2 linked regions of the Prochlorococcus marinus str. MIT 0919 genome follow. The protein of the gene in region 1 interacts with the protein of each later gene in a pairwise test. Links are inferred from orthologs where the notes say so. Each region holds a gene or a part of one and is shown in the gene's direction. Other genes may lie near its edges.

Region 1 (11,000 bases):
CTTGATTTTTTTGCAGTATATAGCTTGCGTTTAACTTTGGTATTATCTTTTCTTTTAAGAACTTAGACTCATTACTCCACCCATTCTGCTTAATATATTCCCTTGTATGAAATTTAGTTATTGAATCTTTATAGTCTCTTTCTCCGATACGCGTTACAAGACGCTTTTTTATCATCTCAATATTGTTAATATTTGTGTTAACTCTACTCCTCTCTAGCTCATCTATAGCGGACATTATAAGTTGCTTGTTTTGATTAAGCATTTGTTCCAATCTTTGATCTTTAAATTCTTTCTTTGAAATAAAGTTGTCAAGACTTTGATAGCTTTTAATATATTCTTGACTTTTTTGATGCATTCCAACTCCTTTGATCTTGTCATACCTCGCAGTGATATTTGGAAGCGAGTAAAATGAAACCTCTAATGAGGGAATATTGAAAAGTTGAAATTTTTTGTTGACCCAAAAACTTCTTAGTTGTATATAACTTATGTCGAATATGGCCCAGGCTAGATTCGCTACCGCTAGGAACGCTATTGCCTTGTTCCATTTATCAAAAAATTGTTGCTTAGGTGTTGGTTTCGTATTTTGCCAGCGAGGACGAATCATAATTACTATCTCTTCTATTTAACTTAATGGTATATATACGAAGTGACTATCCTTCGCTTCTGAATTCATTCAAATGCATAAGGTTTAATTGCAAAAAACCAACTCAAGAATTGATGGCGACTTTATGAAAAAAAAGAATTCAAGTAACTCGGGATTTTTCTATGGACTCTGGGATTTTTGGGGACCTCTTTTGGTGACATTATCTTTATACACCGGCATAAGAGTTCTCTTGGCTGAAGCGAGGTATATACCTTCTGGTTCTATGACTCCCACTCTTCAAATCAATGATCGTCTTTTCATTGAAAAATTAACCTTTAGACGAAGAACACCGAAGAGGGGGGAAATAGTTGTATTTAACTCTCCTCATTCTTTTGATAAAACATTAATCTCTCAGCGCTTAAGACCATTACCTTCAAATCTTAAATGTGTCTTTTTAAGCTTGCCGATTGTAAATTCCTTTCCAGCAATTGGTGACCAAGCATGTGATGCCTACATAAAAAGAGTCGTTGCTATAGAAGGTGACGAGATCCTTGTTGGACTTAGAGGTGAATTATATGTTAATGGTGAGTTACTGGAAGAAAGTTATGTAAGAAATTATTGTGGTTTATCTATTGCGAATATAAGCAATTGTAAGGCTTTAAGAAGTCGTGTCCCGGAAGGTAATGTTTTTGTTCTGGGTGATAATCGTAGTAATAGCTGGGATGGAAGGTATTGGCCGGCTAGTCCATTCTTGCCGACAAAAGAAATTATAGGTAAAGCCTCTTGGAGGTTTTGGCCGCTTACTAGAATGGGGCCTGTTCATGAATAAGTCCACAAGCTTCAACTCCTCCTATGAAATTGTCAACTCTCAGGGGCTCATTAGAGTTTAAACCAATAGGATTTTGATGAGAAATCTTATTTAGGTTTTTAGCAGGGTCAAATAGTAACCATCGGTTACTACCAATCTTTAATCTCTCTGTTGGTAAAGCTAATATCTCTGAAGGACCAAAACTTAGAACTTGCCATAATTCCTCTACAGACCATCCATTGTTTTGGATTAGTTCTTCCCACAGAGAAGGAAGTACTAAGTGATGTCCAGTAACGCCTGGCAGTCTTTGATCTGCTGGTTTTTTGCTTTCAGCTTTCATCAAAGGGATGGCATGAACGGCGACCCCCGTAAGCGTATTTTCTTTTAAAGCCCTTATTAAACTATTCCGGTCTTCTGAGTCGCCTAGGGATGGACATACTCTTAATCCAGTAGATGTAAACCCAAGCTTTGAGCTGTCTGATAAAAGGTGCCACCAGGAAACACTTGCCATGGGTTTTGGCAAGCTTCTCGCAAGCATTGCAACGCCTTCAGCCGTAGATAGATTCATTAATCTTAAATTAATCTCAGGGTGTTGCCTTTGGAGATCAAGAAGTACGCCTAAAGGAATTGTTTCGCTAGCAACAGGGTCTAAATGGAATCCCAGCCGCAGAGTTTCTACACTTTCTCTTAAAATTCCATTTCCTTGAATGGCTTTATCTCTTGGGGCAATAAGGACAGGAGCTTTCCCTATCTCGCCAAGTAAGAATACCTTTTTAATAAATTCAATTGGCGGTATGTAATCATCGCAAGAAAAGCCTTTTGCACCAAATTTTAGGAGATCTCTGTGAGGTGATAATTCTTGACCTTTTCCATTTAAGCTGAGGCTTCCCCAGAGATGAAATAATACATCTGTGCTGTTTGGTGTGAGTCCGAGTGATAAATGTTCAGGCTTGTCTCTCCAAGTATTGCCTTTAGGGAGAAGTCCAATTTGACCATACCCTCCGATTGCAGCTTTGCTTTTCAGACTCGTTAGTGTTTCACTTAAGCCATTTAATGGATCTTCAAGAGTGGAGTGTGGGTCGACTAAGCATGGAGCAAGAATTTTGTTTTTGGCTGGAGTCTTTTTTAATCTAAGCTTTTTAGCCATGTCATGAGCCTCATCTCCAAAAGCTCGTATTTCGTTATCACATATGAGAACAGTCCCTTCAAATAAAGATTCCTTTGCGCCTAAAAGAATCTTAACTGGGCTTAATAAAATCGACATATTCATATGCATTAAAGAGCTCCTTGAGCTGTACAATCTATCAGGCCTCCTAGATGTGAGGTGATATTTAGGCTTGTAATAATTGCTAAACCTTCTTCGTCATCTGGGATGTCTATTACTGTAATGCCGCCATTACCTTGCTTGATCATCCAAATGTCTGATGGACTAAGTCCTAGTAAGTTGCAGATTATGGTTTTATTTACTGCATCGTGAGCTACTACTAATGCAGTGTCAGTGCTCGAAAGACTATCGCAAATTTGCATCCAGCAACCAACAGCACGATCCCAGACATCCTGTATGGTTTCACCATCAGGCATTTGAACTTTTTCTGGCGAAACTTGCCATTCTTTTAATAACCCCCCCCACGAATTTTTTATTTCTGACTCAAGCTTTCCTTCCCATTGGCCATGCCCTATTTCTATCAGCTCTTCAATGCATTTGATTTTTATATTTGAATTGTTTTTAAGTATTATTTTTGCTGTTTCCAAAGGTCTTGACATAGAGCTGCTAAAGACCTTGCTGAATTCTGTATTGCGTAAGAATTTGTTTGCGGCATTTGCTTGCTTTTTACCATTGTCATTTAGTGGAATATCTATTTGACCTTGGAATCGCCCTTCCTTATTCCAATTTGTTTCACCATGTCTTACAAGAATGATGCGAGCATTGCTCTTTTGTTTTGGGAATGGAGAACCCAAATGAGATGTAATGTTAAGACTTTCTATTTGTGTATTGTTAGAGCCTTTCTTAAGACCAGAGTTGATTTTTATAACAGATATTGAAGCATTGTCTAACCGAATCCTTCTAAAGCCATTTTCTGGTTTCCCTATTAATTGTAATATTATGCAACGGAGAATTGCGTTGTGACCAACTATTAGGACATTTTCTTCTTTTATTGGATCATGCCTATTTAATAAGTTTGCTATAAACTCTTCAGCTTGATCCATTAAGTCTTTGATTGGTTTGTATTGACTTCCGTCTTCTTTTGTTAAAACAAGTGCGTTGGGATTCTTTTTCCAAATGCCAAACTGTTCTGGGTAATTTGACTGAACTTCCTCACTTGTCAGTCCACTCCATTGACCTAAATCAACTTCTAAAAGATTTTTGTCGTAGATTATTTTGAGTTCGCTATTCCTATCTTTGAGCAATTCTTTAGTTGTATCTGCAGCTCTTTGAAGAGGAGAGCTATAAACACTATCAATTGATAGATCTGCAAGCTTTAGTCTTGCTTTCTTTGCTTGGAGAGTTCCTTCTTCAGTAAGAGTTGAAAGGTCATTGCGACCTTGTATTCGATTTTGTAAGTTGAAACTACTTAATCCATGTCGAACTAGCAGCAGTCGCAGAGTCATTGGCAGAAGTTCTTTACGAACTCATCTTATGAATAGTCTGTCAACCTAATGTTAATTAGGGCATGAGAATTGTTCTTTCCTCATTTTTTATTTATTGAGTCAGTTCAATATGCGAAAACAAGCTATCTCTCAATGGAAAGTATTAGTAGCAGTTTTGTCGCTGTTCCTAACAGTTCTAATTTGGCAAAAAGGTCTTCAGGAAAGTTTTGATAGACCTTCTGTAAGTCCTAGGATTTCTCTGAATCAACATGAGATAGCTTTATTGGCCCAGCCTGCTCTTCCTGTGAACGTTGAGACGGTTTTTGTAGGGACCAGTCCTAAGAATACTCTTAAAGAACTTCTTATGGAAATCCCAATAAACAACATTAGCGACAGAGAAAAACTTTTGCTTGCGTTGTTGGATGATTCAAAAGATATACGGCCTTCTCTTGTGGCAGCTTCTATCAAAGACAATGAGTTTCAATTAATTAGAGAACAAATATTAGAGAGTTTAGATGAGAATGGTGTTGCTTCAAGTTTATCTTCTCTTGCAAGCTTGAAGCGAGACCCTTTGATCTATGCGCTTTCATGTGGTGCTGTTGGAGGACGGTCGGGAGATTGTGTTGATAATAGAGTTTCTCAAAGCATGGCTTTGAGATTAGTTGCTAGTCAACTGATCCCAATTTTTGCAACTTTCCTTGGAATTAGCTTGTGTTTGCGTCAAGGATGGTTGCTTGTTCGTAAAAGGAATAGAATATGGCCCACTATTACGCCTTTGCCCCTATCAATAATAGATATGGTCCTGCTTGTTGCAGGAGGCTTTGTTGTTCTTGGAGAAGTTATAACACCATTAGTTGCTATTCCAATCAGCCAAGTGCTTACTAATGGGATCGCTAGTCCTATTAAGGAATCTGTAAATGTATTAATTGGTTATAGTTCCATGACTGTGCCACCTTTGATAATTTTTCGCCAACAGTTAAAAGTAGTTAGCAGCTTACAAATGCCTTTGGGAGGATGGATTCAATGGGGTTTGAAACCTCTTAACGAGTCTTTTTTGCAAGCCCTTCATGGTTGGTTGCTGGTTTTGCCATTCGTTCTACTTATAAGTTGGTTGATGACTTCTTTGATTGGTGATCCAGGTGGAAGTAACCCTTTGTTGGAGTTGGTTTTGGGCAGCAACAATTTTTTTGCCTTAGGGATCTTATTTCTGACAACAGTAGTATTAGCCCCCTTGTTTGAAGAATTTATTTTTCGAGGAGCACTGTTACCTGTTTTGGTTCAAAAGCAAGGACGAGTATTAGGAGTATTAATAAGTGCACTTGTTTTTGCACTTGCGCATTTAAGTATTGGTGAATTACCTCCTCTAATCGTTCTCGGGGTTGGACTTGCTCTTTTAAGGCTAAGCTCCGGGCGTCTGTTCCCATGTGTAGTCATGCATTCACTTTGGAATGGAATTACATTTGTGAATTTATTGTTATTGGCTTGAAAAGTTGTTGTGAATATGGTTCTCTATACTCTTGCAAGGCTCCTTAGAGGATGTTTGACTTGATTAATTGTGGATATTAAGTGGTTGTTCATGTTAAAAGAGCTAGCTCTTTTGAGCATAATAAGGACATTGAGTTGCCGTTAAGAACTCTTTCTTTAATGAGAGGATCATTTTCGGCAAGGAAAATCTCAAGAAAATATCCAGTGCTGGCTGGTTTTCATAGAGGTATAGATGGGGGGTTAATAGGAGTCCTTTTTTGTGCAGCCTTAATGTCTGCCGTGACATTGCATTCACAGTATCTTTGGACTCGTTCGTTTTCCAAGTTGGAAATTACTCGTGATTTGACTCATAGGCTCGAAGAGTCGATAGCTAATTTAGAACGTTATCTTTTGAACAGTGTTACATTGCCAAATACTATGGTAGAGACAAAGTCGTCAGACCTTCTTTATATCCCATCTCCTCCTGTAAATAGGCGTACATTATCAACTAGTTCTGTTGCCGTAGATTATATAAATAGATTATCTAGCTCGCCAATCATTCATGGCTATTAAGGCGAGTGAATAGGAAGCAAGGGACCCGACGACCTAGATCCAAAACTTTAGGCGCCCCACCTTTAGTACCGATACCTTCTTACAGGTTAAAGCTAACCTTTAGTATCCTTTGCATTGCTCTTTTGGGCTTGACAGGAAGAATGGCTTGGTTGCAATTGCTTGAGGGATCTTACTTAGAATCTCGTGCACGTAACTTCCAGACTAGGGAAATTAAGCCTTTAGGAAGTAGACGTCCAATTGTTGATCGCAAAGGAAGATTGGTGGCACTAGATGAAAAGAGGTTTAGGCTCTACGTTCACCCTAGTCAATTTAAATTTCCAGGAGATAAAGCAGGAATTATTCGTACGCCTACAGAAGTTGCAAGGAAACTCTCTAAACTCTTGCCTCTTTCGACTAATAAATTAGTAGAAGTTATGGGCAGAAAAGATTCAGGAGTGAAACTTATTGAGAATTTATCTAGTGATATTGCGGCTGACATACGAAGACTACGTATTAGCGGATTAGATTTAGAACCTTATTTGCAACGTGTTTATCCACAAGGTGATTTATTTGCAAATGTCGTTGGGTTTTTGGACTATGATCGTAATCCTCAGGCAGGATTGGAGTTAAGTCAAAGCAAAGAACTTTTGCGTCAAGAGAGAGTCCGTAAGCTTAGGTATGGAAGAGATGGGACCCCTTTACCTACTGATATAGAGCCAGGTGTATTGTTTCAGGATGATTTGCGTGTGAATTTGACATTGGACGCACGCCTTCAGGAAGTGGCCGTTAATGCCATTCAGAAACAAGTAATTGAGTGGGATGCAAAGAAGGCAGTCGCCATTGTCATGAATGTCGAGAATGGTGAGATATTAGCTTTGGCATCCACTCCTACATATAATCCTAATAAGTATTGGGATTATTCTCAAACTTTATATAAAGAGTGGTCTGTTCAAGAATTATTTGAACCTGGATCGACATTCAAGCCTATTAACTTAGCATTAGCACTTGAAGAGGGTGCGATTGATTCAGGAGGAACTGTTTATGATTCTGGAAGTATAAGTGTCGGAGGATGGCGACTAGGTAATTGGAATAAAAAACCTAATGGAGTTATTAATTATGCCAAAGTTCTTCAGGTCTCAAGTAATGTTGGCATGGTAAAGACAATGCAAAAACTAAACTCTTCAAAATATTGGGAATGGCTTAAGAAATTAGGCATAGACAAAAAGCCGGACACTGACTTACTTGGAGCTGTAGGGGGCCAATTGAAAAGTAAGGAAGTATTTATAAGTCAACCTGTTGAGCAGGCAGTTGCTTCTTATGGGCAGGGGTTCTCTATAACCCCTTTAAAATTAGCGCAGCTACATGCTCTACTTGCGAATGGAGGAAAATTTGTAAGGCCACATATTACAAGAGGATATCCAGAAAAATTATCTAACAATTTTGAAGACTCTGAACCTATCTTTAGGCCAGAAGTTACCAATACAGTACTTCGGTGGATGGAATCTGTCGTCGATAATTATGGAGAAAATAGTGTAAAAACGCAGAATTATCGAATAGGGGGCAAAACAGGAACTGCTGATCAAATTAGAAATGGAGTTTATAGTTCTAAAATTTGCAGTTTTGTAGCGATTTTACCAATCCAATCACCGCGTTTTGTAGTTCTCGTTGCTGTAGATGGGCCCAAAAAGCCTTATGCATATGGAGGGACTGTTGCCATGCCTGTCGCAAAGAAGATTGTTGAAAGTTTAATTGTGATAGAAAAGATTCCTCCTACAACTGGTTTGAAGGTTGTGGATTCTTTGAAAAATTAGTATTTACTAGAGATTAGTTTGATCTCATAAATATAAGGGTGAAATTAATGGGGAAATAGCTACCTTGAAAGTAAAAGAATACATAGAACAAGAAACCCTTATGAAGAACTTATTGGAACAACTTACAGCCATGACAGTTGTCGTTGCTGATACAGGTGATCTAGAGGCTATTAGGACTTTCAAGCCTAGAGATGCTACAACCAACCCTTCGTTAATTCTTGCTGCAGCTCAGATGCCAGATTATCAAGGTTTAATTGATGAGTCTTTGCAAGCTTCTAGAGATAAATTGGGAGATGGAAGCACTCCTAAAAAAATAATTGAAGATGCTTTAGATCAAGTTTGTGTAGTTTTTGGTAAAGAGATTTTAAAAATTATTCCTGGAAGAGTTTCGACGGAAGTAGATGCTCGTCTTAGTTATGATACAGAAGCGACAATTGAGAAAGCAAGGAAGCTGATCAGTCTCTATGAAAAAGCTGGTATAACAAAAGATCGTGTGCTTATAAAAATTGCATCTACTTGGGAAGGAATTAAGGCTGCTGAAGTTTTAGAAGAAGAAGGCATTCATTGTAATTTGACTTTATTATTTAACTTTTGCCAGGCTGTTGCTTGTGCAGAGGCAGGTGTAACCCTTATTTCTCCATTCGTAGGCCGCATACTTGATTGGTATAAAGCAAAAACAGGCAAAGATTCATATTTAGGAGCTGAAGACCCTGGAGTTATTTCTGTCACTCAGATTTTTAACTATTTTAAAGTTAATAATTATCAAACAGAGGTTATGGGAGCTAGTTTCAGAAATATTGATGAAATTATTGAATTAGCTGGCTGTGATTTGTTAACAATCTCCCCGGCGTTGTTGGATCAATTAAGGAATACACATGCTCCTCTTCTTAAAAAGTTAAACTATTTGGCCCCTACTAGTTCTGAAGAGAAAATTAGTGTTAATCGTGATAATTTTAAAGTAATGATGGAGGCTGATTTGATGGCAGATGAGAAGTTAAAAGAGGGAATTGAAAAGTTTAGCAAGGCAATTGAAGCATTAGAGGTTAAATTGGGAGACAGATTATTTATACTTGAAGATAATAAGGCATGTGCATTAAAAGCATCTTGATTAATAAAGGCTGTTGATTTTTGTATGGTGAATATAAAAATATTTTTCTCTCTTTATAGTAATTTAAAGATATTTTACGGTTCAAAACACGTATCTTGATTTTATAGTTATCAGCTTCATTTTGTCAATGAAGTTATAACGATAACAAATTAGTCCGATGATACTATCTTTGGAAAATCAATCTTTTAATGACTCGCTGAGCTATATCCTCATAACTCATTTTCCCAGACAAAATCTGAGCAATTCTTTCTGGCGCAGTAGGTCTTTTTATTCCTAACTGATAACCAACTTTTGGGAACCTATAAAAAACTTGAGAAATACGCCTTCCCCATGCCATTGAATCCCCCCACTCCAACTTAATTGCTTTCGTATAGCCACTTAAATCTTGAGTTCTGCCTTCAAGCCATAGATTGAGATGTTTTGCTGCTTGACAACCACTCATAAGTGCAGGGCGCAGTCCTTCAGCTAAAAAAGGGTCACATAGTGAAGCTGCGTCACCTACTGCGACTATTCCATTTGAGTGAAGGTCATTATGGCCATTCCATACTCTTAGAGATGAGCTTGTTCGTTCACCTTCTCCGGGCGCAAATCCAAGGTTAGGTAGAAGTTGTTCAAGAATTGCATCGCTATTGCTAGAGTTTTTGCCAATAAAAGTTCCAACTCCAATATTTACATTTCCTCTTAGTGGGAATGCCCAAGCAAAACCATGTTTAACTAATCCGAATTCAAACCTGGCAGTACCTTCTTTTAAGCTACCTCTACCATTTAATCTTACTGAAGTTGTTGAAGCAAAATGAAGATTTTTTGGTCCTAAATTAAAGACTTTTGACCATTGTGAATTTGAGCCATCAGCAATAACTATTGATCTAGTTTTAATCGTTTGATTGTTTTCAGAGTTGATAATCCAATGGTTTTTTTCTTGCGCAATTTTGCAAGCGTTAAAAGGTTTTAAAAGTTTTGCTCCTTTAGAGATTGCCTTTTCAATCAAAAAATTATCTAGATTTTCTCTTCTTACAATCCAAAAAGGCGAGGAGCCTGGGAGCTCAGCAATAACTTCATCAGATAAGAACCAGCTAAACTCAACACTGCTGATAATTTCTTCTATAACTGGTTGAAGGCTAAAGGGAAAGTATTCTTGAACTGAAGCAGCCATCCCTCCTCCACAAGGCTTTCTCCTAGGGAAGTCATCTTTTTCAAGTATGACTACTTCTTTGTTCGCATTTGCCAGGTGAAATGCTGCAGCACCCCCTGCTGCACCAGCACCCACAACTACTACATCTGTAAGAGTCAAACTTTTAAAATTTCTGATTCTTTTTTAGAGAGGTTTTGTTCAATCTCACCTATAAATTTATTAGTAAGCTTTTGTACATTTTCTTGCTCATCTCTACTTTGATCTTCTGAAGCATCACCTGCTTTCTCTGATTTTTTAATTCTTTCGATTGCATCTCTTCTAATATTCCGAAGTGCAACCTTACCTTCTTCCGCGTATTTAGAAGCTAATTTGCAGAACTCTTTCCTCCTTTCTTCTGTAAGAGGTGGAACATTTATGCGAATTATTTTACCGTCGTTATTTGGAGTAAAGCCAAGGTCACTAATGGCAATAGCCTTTTCTATCAGTGCTAAAGAGCTTAAATCAAATGGTTGAATTGCAATTGTCTGAGAATCAGGTGTAGAGATTGTCGCAAGTGATTTCAAAGGAGTTTCTGAACCATAATATTCCACAGTTAATCGATCTAAAAGAGATGTACTCGCTCTACCAGTTCTAATCGTGTTGAAGTTGCGTTGAGCAGCTTCTACCGATTTACGCATGTTTGATTCGAGGTCTTGAAGAAGCATTGATTTGAAAACTTAAAACTAAGAAAAAAGAGTTGAAAAGGTAATGAAATTAATTGGCATTTTTAATTAAAGAACCAATTGCCTCTCCAGCTACTGCTTTGCTTATATTCTCAGATTCGAAAATGTTAAAGACAACTATCGGGATATTGTTATCTTTGCAAAGCGCTATAGCTGTACTATCCATTACAGCTATCTCTCTGGTTAAGACTTCTTGAAACGATAATTTTTTGAATTTTGTTGCATTTGGGA
Region 2 (6,499 bases), 770 kb from region 1 along the record:
TGCCAATAACTACAAGAGTAAGTAATGCACCAATAAGGAGCCAAGAAGTCATGAAAACTTGGCCGTGAATTCTGAGATTTCCCAGTTGCCAATAGAGGTGTTGACCCACCTCTAATTCAGCAAAAGGTAGAAAGAATATCGAGGAACCCATTGCGATTGGAATTAAAAGCCGCTACAGCGGAATTTGTGCTCTTGATCAAGCCTTCAAGCCAACAAAAATAAAGAATCAGAAACCTCTCAAGCTCTAGGCTCGAGAAGAAATTGAATTATTAAAGACGGCTTATAAAGCAAAAAACCTAACAAGGATGGTAATAACTCTAGCTGAGGCAATCTGGTGACTGCCAAGAAAAGTATTACTGGGACAAGTAACTGAAAGTTGCTAACTGAAGTTGAACCCACACCGAGACGGCCAATACTGCGAGCAAGCAATCGCAAGTAAAGCAATCCAGACAATGCACCTATCAAAAGGCTGATAGAGCTATGAAATCCAACAAAAATGGTCGTCAAGCAAACCGAAATGGCTGTGGCGACAAGAGTTAACTTGAATACGCGGCGTTGAAGCTGAACATACTCATTAGTTGCACCTTTTAAAGAGTTCTTCGAAGGTGCAGAACTAGTTACTGTCTCATTTGTTTCGCTGACTTCCATATGCTTTTGCACTTCAGATGCCCCTCCTGATGGAGGTTTATTTAAAGTCTTAAGCAGTGGAGATACCAGCAAAGGTTCTTATGCTTCAAAGGCCCGCGGAATCTACCATGCAGCAGGTATAAATACGCCTTTTGAGGTACCAGATCATCCAAAAATTTTATTTCAATGAGATGGTTTTTACCGAATGGGAGGCTTTTAACCAGTTGCAAAGAGCATTTAGATAGTGGATAAATTGCTAAAATTCAATCCCTGAAAAAATTCCTATAAGCAAAATATAAACTTGACCGTTACAATTGAAAGCTAGGCATTCCAAGCTAAAAGTTAACGAAAATAATTTCCCAAAATTAGTTTTTACATTTTTTGAATCCAGAGTAAAGCCACATTTCCTTATAAAAAGACTTGGCAGATTGGCTATTAAACGGCTCAATAGGTAAAACTATTTTTCTCAACCTTTGAGAAGTCAGTCTATAAAAACTGTCAATCCTAAACAAGTCGTATATAGGACTTCAAATGGAGCAATATTGCCAAAAAGAAATAAAGTTTCCCTATTGCAAAGACTGCTACCTATCCCTTGGGATATTTGGCCAGCTGAAGCAAGATTATTATTAGCATTAGTTGGGTTTTGGAGTGTTGCAGGTCTTTTAATTCTTGGTTCAGCAAGTTGGTGGGTAGCAAATAAAGAAATGGGAGATGGAACTTATTTTGTAAAACGCCAAATTATATGGCTCTTTACAAGTTGGGGTATTGCTTGGGTAGCAATTTCAATAAATCTAAGGAGATGGCTCAAACTTTCAAGAACCTGTTTGTTAATTTGCTTGTTTTTAGTAGTTGCAACACTTTTCTTTGGAAGTACGGTAAATGGTTCCTCTAGGTGGCTAATACTTGGACCAATCCGATTACAACCGTCTGAATTAGTTAAACCTTTTGTAATCCTTCAGGCTGCAAATATTTTTGCGCAATGGAAAAGAATTCACACAGATCAAAAAATCTTCAGTTTTGGAATATTTGGAGGATTGATTTTATTAATACTTAAACAGCCAAATCTCAGTACAGCGGCACTTATAGGAATTTTGATTTGGCTCATGGCTCTTTCAGCAGGGGTAAAATTCAGGTCCTTATTTACAACAGCCTTACTAGGTGGGGCAATGGGTTCATTAAGTATTTTTATAAATGAATATCAAAAACTAAGAGTCATTTCCTTCTTAAATCCATGGCAAGACGCTGAGGGGAATGGATATCAACTCATACAAAGTCTTTTAGCAATTGGCTCAGGTGGATTCTTTGGAGAAGGGTATGGACTGTCAACACAAAAGCTTCTTTATCTTCCATTCCTAAGTACAGATTTCATCTTTGCAGTTTTTGCTGAAGAGTTTGGTTTTATTGGCTCAGTGATGATGATTTTGTTCTTCTTATTAATTGCATTTATAGGGTTACGAATATCGCTCCGTTGCCGAAACAATTATTCAAAGCTGATTGCAAGTGGATGCAGCACACTGCTTATAGGTCAAGCAATTATGCATTTAGCAGTAGCTTCTGGTTCCATGCCTACAACTGGTCTTCCTCTCCCACTGATTAGCTATGGTGGCAATTCGTTAATTTCAAGTCTATTAATTAGCAGCTTATTAATTAGATGCGCCCTAGAATCCACAGGGCTCATAGGTGGGTTGGAAATCAAGAAGAAACTTAGCTAATGGGCATTCAAAATCTATTAATGTAAAAAAAAACCTCAAAAAAGAATTATTAATTTCCTAAACCTTGCCATCTCTGACCTTGCTCAGAACAGTGAGCTAATCATTCGAAATGGCTTAAATGAGTCAACACCTCTAATTTTAGTAATAATATTTTTCAGTGGTCTTTTAACTAGCTTAGGGCCTTGCTCGTTATCGCTATTACCAATAACAGTTGCATATTTAGCTGGTTTTAAAGGTAAGCAAAAACCATATCAACGAAGTTTAATTTTTTCTAGCGGAATTGTTTTCTCTTTAGTAATCCTTGGAAGTCTTAGTGGTCTTTTTGGGAAAATTTACGGGCAACTACCTGAGGGGTTCAATGTTTTAGTTGCTCTAGTGGCAATTTTTATGGGCTTAAATCTTCTAGGAGTTGTCAAATTAAGACTTCCAAATGGGCCAAATCCAGATAAATGGGCGAAGCATATACCTCCACCTCTTGCTCCCATGGCTGCTGGTATTGCCTTTGGATTAGCTGCCTCGCCATGCACTACTCCAGTATTAGCTGTTTTATTAACTTGGATAGCTCAAAATGGAACACCTCTAAAAGGAATTATTTTCCTTGCATGTTTTGGTTCAGGCCAAGTGATGCCACTTCTTTTGGCAGGTACTGTTGCTGGGAGTATTCCAAAATTATTAGCACTACGTCCTATAAGCCAATGGATCCCTGCAATCAGTGGAGTGATTTTTCTAACTACTGGGTGTTTGACTCTGGCAAGTAGGTTGATCTAAATAGATGAAAGGACTAATAAGAACTCTTAATTGGTTATCGAGCCTCAAAGTTGCCATTTTACTTTTATTTGCAATTGCATTAACAAGCACTATTGGAACGGCAATCCCTCAAGGGGAGTCAACACAAAGCTATATAGAAAATTATAATAAAACTCCCTGGCTAGGATTGATCAAAGGGGAGCTTTTACTATCACTTCAATTAAATCATGTCTACTCAAGCTATTGGTTCTTAGTATTACTTGCTTGGCTTGGAATTGCTTTAATCATATGCAGCTTAAGAAGACAATTACCAGCACTCAAGGCAGCCTTGAATTGGGTTGACTACAAAAAGCCTAACCAAATAGAAAGATTAGCAATCTCAAGAAAAATAACTCTTAATCAGAATTCTTCTTCACTTAAAAATCTAAAAGAGTATTTAACTAGTCAAGGGTGGAATATTCAAGACAACAATAATAGAATTGCTGCTAGAAAAGGAGTTTTAGGAAGGTTTGGCCCTCCTTTAGTTCATTTAGGATTAATATTTCTAATGATTGGAGCTAGTTATGGAGCCATTCAAGGTAAACGCATAGAAAACTTTGTAATACCTGGGAGATCAATAGATTTGATAAGCCCTGATGGAGAAAGCAAATTAAAGATTCAATTAAAGAAGTTTGAAATTGAAAGATCACCAAATGGGCAACCAGAGCAATTTCTATCTTCGCTTGAGTTAAATGATAAATTTGAAAATAATGTTCTTAGCAAGCAAATAAGTGTTAATCATCCCTTGAGATACAAAGGTTTGACAATATATCAAGCTGATTGGTCGCTAGCAGCTGTATATACACAATTTGGGAATAGCCCCAAGATACAACTTCCCTTACAATCAATTCCAGAAATTGGAGAGCAAGTATGGGGTTTATCTTTGCCAGATAATGACAATGCAAACAAGCAAATACTTCTGACAGTTTCAAATGAAAAAGGGCCCGTAAGCTTTTTTGACCAAGAGGGAAATCTTATAAAGCAAATGACGCCAGGTGGCAAGCCTGAAATGGTTAATGGGCTAGATATAAATATAATAGATATTTTGCCAACTAGTGGGTTACTTATAAAATATGATCCTGGAATACCATTGGTATATTTAGGTTTTGCAATAACAATGATTGGCTCAATAATGAGCATAATATCAACAAAATTACTTTGGATAATAGTTGAGGAAAGTAATAGGTATTTATATATTGGAGGTCTCAGTAACCGTAATATTTCTGGATTAGAAAATGAATTTATTACACTTATAGAAGCAATACAAAGGCAATAAATTATTGCCCTTGCTTCACACCATGACCAATTCTAATAGTTGTATGAACGTTACCCCTAGGGCTGAAATCTGCTTCTAAATGCATCCAAGTTGGCTCACATGAAGAGACTAAATCATCCAAAATTTTATTAGCAACTTCTTCATGAGAGATTTTCTTGTCACGATAGCTATTAATATAGAGTTTAATTGATTTAAGTTCTATAACCTTGCTATCTGGTTGATAGTCAAGTCTTAAAATTGCAAAGTCTGGGTAGCCAGAGAAAGGACATTTGCAGGTGAATTCGGGTAATTCAATGGAGATATTGTAAGTTCGTCCTTTCCTAGGGTTCGGAAAAGTTATTAGATTTGCATTATTGATTGCCCTTTCACCGTAAAAAAGGTTGTCTATATCTGATTGTTGATTGGGCAATTTTCGTTTGGTCAAGCTAATAAATCAAATATAGATTCATATTAAAAAAGAAATCGGTAACATCAATAACAAAAACAAATCCTATTAGCCCCCCTAATAGAGATATAAATTTTTTTCTGCATGGACATCTGCCTTTCACGCACACAAGAATTAACTCATATTCGACCAACTACCATTCATGGGATGCTTTGGCTACAAACTCATTTTGAAAATTCGCACTGGGAAGCACTTGCATCAGACCTTGTTCAAATACCTCAAGAACAGGCGGAATTGCTAGCAAATGATGCATCAGATGCAGGCCTTTCAATTAATTTCATTCCATCAATCTTAGTTTCCAAGAACTTCTAACAAAAAATAAGTATTATCTAAAAAGCAACTTAAGCGATCTCATGAAAAAAATAGAAGCTATTATTCGACCATTCAAGCTGGAAGATGTCAAAGTCGCTTTAGTCAATTCTGGAATAGTAGGAATGACAGTAAGTGAAGTAAGGGGTTTTGGCAGGCAAAAAGGGCAAGTTGAAAGATATAGGGGATCCGAATTTACAGTCGAATTTTTACAAAAACTAAAAATTGAAATAGTTGTTTCCGATGAAAGCGTAGAAACAGTTTTAAAAGCTATTTCTGAGGCAGCTAAAACTGGGGAGATTGGAGATGGGAAAATTTTTATTTCCCCTGTGGAATCTGTAGTAAGAATTAGAACAGGCGAGAAAGATAGTTCTGCTCTTTAAGCAAGAGTTTGCTTAACAAGTTCTTCTAAGTCGAAAACTTCTTCCTCTCCATCGATACCTAACCAAAGTAAATACTCATTGTTCCCTGCAGGTCCAGTAATTGGAGAAGCCAAAATTCCTTTTCGTTTCCAACCTTCTTCACATGAAAAATTAATTACTTCTTTTAATGCATCCAAATGAGCTTTGGCATCTCTAACAACTCCACCTTTCCCTACTCTGCTTCTTCCAACCTCAAATTGCGGTTTAATCAAAAGTAGTGCCTCTGCTCCTTCCTGCATTAGCAAAGCTTTAATAGATGGAAGAACAAGTTTTAAAGAAATAAAGGATAAGTCTGCTACTACAAAATTAGCCCATGCATCATTTTCTTTATATAAATCCTCGGGTCTTAAATAACGCAAATTTGTTCGTTCTTTTAAAACAACTCTTGGATCTTCCCTAAGACTCCAGGCTGTTTGACCATATCCAACATCTATCCCATACACCAAAGAAGCTCCATGCTTCAACAAACAATCCGTAAAACCGCCTGTCGAGATACCTCCATCAAGACATATTCTCCCAGAAATATTTATTGGGAATCGATCTAAAGCAGCCAGAAGTTTATCACCACCTCGAGAGACAAATCGTCTTGACTCTTTAATTATTAATTTCAGATCTTTAGAGACCTCAAAGCCAGGCTTATCTAATATCTTGCCAGACACATCACGAACTTTGCCAGCCCTAATTAACCTTTGAGCTTGCTGACGTGAATCAACATATCCTTGAGTTAGCATGTGAAGATCTAGTCTGATTTTTGAAGCCATATCTTCATAAAAGCAAACATGAAACGGAATAAAAACTGTAGAAGTAAGGGAATTTTCAAAATTGCCTAGAAGATCTACTTATGCAATAGAGAAAAATGTGTCTAAAGATCGCACCAAGCCATCAAATTTGAGGAGTTGTACCAAATACAACCATCTCAGAT

What was found.
Region 2: the proteins of O5635_RS09130 (region 1) and O5635_RS05115 interact in binary tests that used the Escherichia coli proteins (3 or more experiments, as listed by UniProt). The link is inferred for Prochlorococcus marinus str. MIT 0919 from one-to-one orthologs.

What each region holds. Positions count from the first base shown.
Region 1 is NZ_CP114779.1:1,667,056-1,678,055, forward strand. The notes cover bases 5,511-8,414. They hold O5635_RS09130 (peptidoglycan D,D-transpeptidase FtsI family protein), read left to right. Parts: upstream 5,511-6,022; coding sequence 6,023-7,807; downstream 7,808-8,414. Other genes in these bases: O5635_RS09125 (hypothetical protein), read left to right, coding at 5,625-6,017; O5635_RS09135 (transaldolase), read left to right, coding at 7,908-8,414. Outside these bases: O5635_RS09100 (hypothetical protein), read right to left, coding at 1-604; lepB (signal peptidase I), read left to right, coding at 693-1,412; O5635_RS09110 (dihydroorotase), read right to left, coding at 1,387-2,655; O5635_RS09115 (histidine phosphatase family protein), read right to left, coding at 2,667-4,001; O5635_RS09120 (CPBP family intramembrane glutamic endopeptidase), read left to right, coding at 4,111-5,466; more of O5635_RS09135, read left to right, coding at 8,415-8,915; O5635_RS09140 (NAD(P)/FAD-dependent oxidoreductase), read right to left, coding at 9,079-10,206; frr (ribosome recycling factor), read right to left, coding at 10,203-10,751; pyrH (UMP kinase), read right to left, coding at 10,801-11,000. UniProt on the Escherichia coli protein: Essential cell division protein that catalyzes cross-linking of the peptidoglycan cell wall at the division septum. Required for localization of FtsN.
Region 2 is NZ_CP114779.1:902,226-908,724, forward strand. The notes cover bases 272-3,252. They hold O5635_RS05115 (FtsW/RodA/SpoVE family cell cycle protein), read left to right. Parts: upstream 272-1,166; coding sequence 1,167-2,339; downstream 2,340-3,252. Other genes in these bases: O5635_RS05110 (ATP synthase subunit I), read right to left, coding at 272-720; O5635_RS05120 (cytochrome c biogenesis CcdA family protein), read left to right, coding at 2,439-3,107; O5635_RS05125 (cytochrome c biogenesis protein ResB), read left to right, coding at 3,112-3,252. In the rest of the region: atpB (F0F1 ATP synthase subunit A), read right to left, coding at 1-151; more of O5635_RS05110, read right to left, coding at 238-271; more of O5635_RS05125, read left to right, coding at 3,253-4,401; queF (preQ(1) synthase), read right to left, coding at 4,403-4,789; O5635_RS05135 (hypothetical protein), read left to right, coding at 4,931-5,158; O5635_RS05140 (P-II family nitrogen regulator), read left to right, coding at 5,200-5,538; O5635_RS05145 (TlyA family RNA methyltransferase), read right to left, coding at 5,535-6,338; O5635_RS05150 (hypothetical protein), read left to right, coding at 6,436-6,499.